Regions from separate parts of the Acidiphilium sp. JA12-A1 genome, predicted to be linked through region 2. Evidence: predicted binding sites of a transcription regulator. Region 2 holds the regulator's gene; the other holds the start of a gene.

Region 1 (2,470 bases), on a different contig from region 2:
GCAGAGCGTCGAGTCTGGCGCCCGCCGTCATGCCGTGCCGCGCCAGCGCCCGTGCCGCCGCTGCGGTGGCGCCGATCGCCACAAGGGCACCGGGCAGCATGGCGCCGATCCGCGCGCACAGCTGCGCCTCGCCGCCAAAGAGATGGGCACAGCCGGTGATGTCGAGCAGAAGACCGTCCGGCGGGTCCAGCGCCACCAGTGGCGTGAAGGCCTGGCAGCGCAGGGCGAGCCGCGCGAGGGCCTGCTCAGCCGGCGCGTCTGAGAGGTTGCTGGCGGGCAGTCCCGCCGCCAGCCAGATCGAAAGCATACGTCGCGCCGTCATGGCCTAGCTCCAGGCCGAAGGAGCCCGGCGGCACGCCGTGCGCATGCAGCAGCTCGGCTCGCCAGCGCCGCGCGCCATCCGGCCCCGAGGGTTCTGCGCCAATCCGCCATCTCGTCGCGAACGCATTAGAGTCACTTGCCTTTCCCATATTCAGCACCAGCCCGACAGCCTGGCCCCGCCGTGCCGCCAGCGCGAGGCGGCGCACTGCGAGGCGGGAGATCCGCGTCATCGGCCCGGCCGCATGCAGGCCGCCGGCCAGGGCGGTTTCGAGCAGCGCCAGTCGGTCCTCCTCCCGCTCCGCCTCGGCCATGACGAGCCGGCCGGGATCGAGCGCCAGCCCGGCAAGCCCTGGCGGGTAGAGATCGATCGAACTGCCGACCCAGCAGATCGGCGCCCCCCGCGTGCGGCCGAGCAGCAGGGCCGCGAAACTCACGATGGATTGATCGCCGGCGATTTCATGCACAGTCCCCGGTCGGATCTCCGGGGACTGCAGACCGGAAAAGAGCGCCACACTGGTCATGATTTTGTCCTTTGTTCTTATTTTGTTCTTTTTTAGGGCGGCGTCAATCCGGGTATCGCGATGGCGGCTGGGCGAATTTATTCCGCCGCTTAGCGGTTCATTAAGCTTTCAGCGCCATTCTCGCCATGCACGACCGCTCGTGATGTCCCAAAAGGGTGACAGGACAGGATGCAAAACACCAGCACGATCATTCTTTCGCGCATGCTCACGGCATCGCGCAATGTCGACGTGATCGCGAACAACATCGCCAACGTCTCGACGCCCGGCTACGAGTCGATGCATCTCGCCTCTACGACCTGGCTTGATCACATGCGCAATGTGACAGCGCCTCCCGGCGGATCGACGCTTGCCTACACACAATCAAACGGGACTTGGCGTGACGAACGGCCGGGCGCGATCCGCAACACAGGTAACGCGCTCGACCTGGCTCTGCCCGGCGGCGGCTATTTCACTGTGCAGACCCCGAACGGTCCCCGTCTGACCAGAGACGGACAGTTCAACCTGATGCCGGATGGCACAATCGCCAACGCCAACGGATACAGTCTGCTCAGCACGAACGGCCAACCCATCACCGTACCACCGCAGAGCGGCACTCTGACAATTGCTGCCGACGGTACGATCAGCACACCACAAGGCATTATCGGGCAGGTCGGCGTCGTGACCGTCCCCGATCAGCAGTCGCTGACAGCGCAAGGCGGAAATCTCTTCAAGGCCTCGACAACCCCGATTCCCGATCCCAATCCACAGATCGTGCAGGGGGCCATCGAAGAATCCAATGTCCAACCGGTTGTCGAGATCACCAACATGATCCAGGCCAGCCGGAACTACGAGATGCTTGCCCAGTTCCTCGCTTCCGAGAAGAACCGTAGCCAGACCGCCATCTCCCAGATTCTGGGTGCGACGACCAGTTGATACCCACTCCCCCGACAGGAAAGCAAGAATGCGCGCACTCGACATCGCGGCAACGGGCATGCAGGCCCAGCAGACCAATGTGGAAGTCATTTCCAACAATATCGCAAACATGACGACCACGGGCTACAAGGCCCAGCGAGTCGCCTTCCAGGACCTGCTCTATCAGGATCTGCGGCGCGCTGGCTCGAACAGTTCGGATGCGGGCACGATCGTTCCTTCCGGCACCCAGATCGGCCTCGGTGTGAAGACTGCTGCAATCTACCGGATCGACCAACAGGGAAACCTTCAGCAGACGAACAACACGCTTGACATGGCGATCTCCGGTAATGGGTGGTTCCAGGTCACCCTTCCTTCCGGCCAGACGGCCTATACGCGCGACGGTACGTTCGGCCTGTCGCCAAACGGCACGATCGTTACCGCAGACGGTTATGTCGTCCAGCCTGGCATCCAGATTCCGACCAATGCAACGAATGTCACCATCAATGCTTCAGGTCAGGTCCAGGTTTCGCTCCCCGGCCAGACGGCCCCGCAAACGGTGGGACAGTTGCAGCTCGCCGTCTTCCCGAACGATGCCGGTCTCGCCGCGCAGGGCGGTAACCTCTTCCTGCAGACTGCGGCCTCGGGAAATCCAGTTACAGGCGCTCCCAGCGCTCCGGGCTTCGGAACAGTCATGCAAGGCTTTGTCGAGAATTCGAATGTGAATGTCGTCAGCGAAG
Region 2 (2,470 bases):
CGGGCGGAATGGCCGGACGACCTGCCCTTCTTCGTGCGCCTGTCCTGCACCGACTGGATCGAGGGCGGTTTCGACGCCGACCAGGCGGTGACGCTGTGCCGCTGGCTCGCCGCCCGCGGCGATGTCGACCTGATCGACAGTTCGACCGGCGGAATTTCGCCGCAGCAGAGGATTCCCTCGATCCACCCCGGCTACCAGGTGCCGTTCGCCGAGCGCATCCGCCGCGAGGCCGGGATCGCGACCGGCGCGGTCGGCATGATCCGCGAGCCCGAGCTTGCGGCCGAGATCGTCGCCAACGAGCGGGCGGATCTCGTCTTCCTCGCCCGTGCCCTGCTGGCCGACCCGGCATGGCCGATCCGCGCGGCGCAGCATTTCGGCCTGCCGGTTGATCTCGTGCCGCAATATCAGCGGGCTCTCGTCTGACCTTCGGCCGGGTCGCGCCAGCGTCACGAAGGTCTTGACGCGGCGCGAATCGGCCCTTTAAGAACAGATGTTAGCGTTTTGTTCCCAAAAGCGTCCTGTCGGCCCCGGCCATTGCGGCGCATTCGGGGCAAGAAGCCGGAGAATGCCCGATGCTCACCCGCAAGCAACACGAACTGCTGGTCTATATCGATCAGCATCTGCGCCGGACGGGCTGCTCCCCGAGTTTCGAGGAGATGAAGGAGGCGCTCGACCTCAAGTCGAAATCGGGCATTCACCGGCTGATCGGCGCGCTGGAGGAACGCGGGTTCCTGCGCCGGCACAAGCACCGCGCGCGGGCGCTGGAAGTGCTGCGCCTGCCCTCGGATGCCGCGGCGGACCGGCCGGATACGGGCTTCGCGCCCAATGTGATCCGGGGCGATTTCACCGCCCGCCTGCAGGGCGCGCGCGCGGCCGATCCGGCGGCGGCCATCACCCTGCCGCTGTACGGGCGGATCGCCGCCGGCCAGCCGATCGAGGCGCTGCGCGAGCACCAGGCCGAAATCGAGATTCCCGCCTCGCTCGTGGGTCCGGGCGAGCACTACGCGCTCGAGGTGGCCGGCGATTCGATGGTTGATGCCGGGATCCTCGATGGCGACACCGCCATCATCCGCCGGGGTGAGACCGCCGAGACGGGGCAGATCGTCGTGGCGCTGATCGACGATGTCGAGGTGACGCTCAAGCGGCTGCGCCGGCGCGGCAACTCGACGGCGCTGGAACCGGCCAACCCGCGCTACGAGATCCGCATCTTCCCGGCCGAGCGGGTGAAGGTCCAGGGGCGGCTGGTCGCGCTGTTCCGGCGCTACTGAGCCGGCCCCACCCCCCTTTGACCCGCCGGCCAACCGGGCCGATATTGCGCGCATGAGCGTGTGGGGGAAGATCATCGGCGGCGTCGCGGGGTTCGCCGTCGGCGGGCCGTTCGGCGCCGTGGCCGGCGCCGCGCTGGGCCATGCCGCCGATACCGGCGATCTCGGCTCGCTCGGCGCCCGGCTCGGCCGCGCCCTGCCGCTCGACTCCGCCCGCTTTGCCGCCCTGCTCGGCCGGCGCGAACAGGTGTTCGCCATCGGCGCCACCGTTCTCGCCGCCAAGCTCGCGAAATGCGACGGGCCGGTGGTCCGCGCCGAGATCGACGCGTTCAAGCGGCAGTTCCGCATCGAGGATGCGGCGATCCCGACGATCGGGCACCTGTTCGACCAGGCGCGCGAGGATGCGTCCGGCTTCGAGCCCTATGCGCGCCAGCTCGGCGAGAGCTTCGCCGACAACCGCCTTGCCCTCGAGCAGGTGCTCGGCGCGCTGTTCGCCATCGCCCGGGCGGACGGGCCGGTGAACGCGCGCGAAGCCGACATGCTGGCGCGGATCGGCGCGCTGTTCGGCCTGGGCGAGGCGGCCCGCGCCCGGGCGGCGAACCCTTCGGGCGGCAATCTCGGTGAGGATCCGTATCAGGTGCTGGGCATCGCCCGCACATCCAGCACCGAGGCGATCCGCGCCCACTGGAAGGCCCTGATGCGCGAGAACCATCCGGACCAGCTTGCCGCGCGCGGCGTGCCGGCGGAGTTCATCGCCCGCGCGACCGAACGCGTCGCCCGGATCAACGCCGCCTGGGACGCCATCAAGCGCGAGCGCGGCGCGTGATCTCGCCCAACCGGGACGCGCGGCCGGCGGGAATGCCGGTCGATCACCTGGTGCTCCACTATACCGGCATGCGCAGCGCGGCGGCCGCGATCGAACGGCTCTGCGACCCGGCGGCGAAGGTTTCGGCGCACTATGTCGTCGACGAGGCGGGCGGCCTTCACGCGCTGGTCCCAGAGCGGGACCGCGCCTGGCATGCCGGGATCAGCTTCTGGCGCGGCGCGCGCGGGCTGAACGACCGGTCGATCGGCATCGAGATCGTCAATCCCGGCCATGAATGGGGTTATGTCCCGTTCCCGCCGCAACAGGTCGCGGCGGTCATCGAGCTTTGCCTTGGCATTCTCGGCCGCCATCCGATCCCGCCGCGGAACGTGGTCGGCCA

Evidence for each region. The regulator LexA, encoded in region 2, represses DNA repair genes until DNA is damaged. The targets are predictions, from matches to a motif close to TGTTCTANNTANGTTC.
Region 1: the regulator LexA is predicted to act here: its motif matches at 855-870, upstream of RT91_RS02335 (ImuA family protein).

What each region holds. Positions count from the first base shown of each region.
Region 1 is NZ_JFHO01000010.1:9,213-11,682, forward strand. It holds gene RT91_RS02330 (DNA polymerase Y family protein) at 1-322, opposite strand, end outside; gene RT91_RS02335 (ImuA family protein) at 246-842, opposite strand; gene flgF (flagellar basal-body rod protein FlgF) at 1,011-1,754, shown strand; gene flgG (flagellar basal-body rod protein FlgG) at 1,783-2,470, shown strand, end outside.
Region 2 is NZ_JFHO01000026.1:15,060-17,529, reverse strand. It holds gene RT91_RS05155 (NADH:flavin oxidoreductase/NADH oxidase) at 1-423, shown strand, start outside; gene lexA (transcriptional repressor LexA) at 573-1,268, shown strand; gene RT91_RS05145 (TerB family tellurite resistance protein) at 1,321-2,091, shown strand; gene RT91_RS05140 (N-acetylmuramoyl-L-alanine amidase) at 2,088-2,470, shown strand, end outside.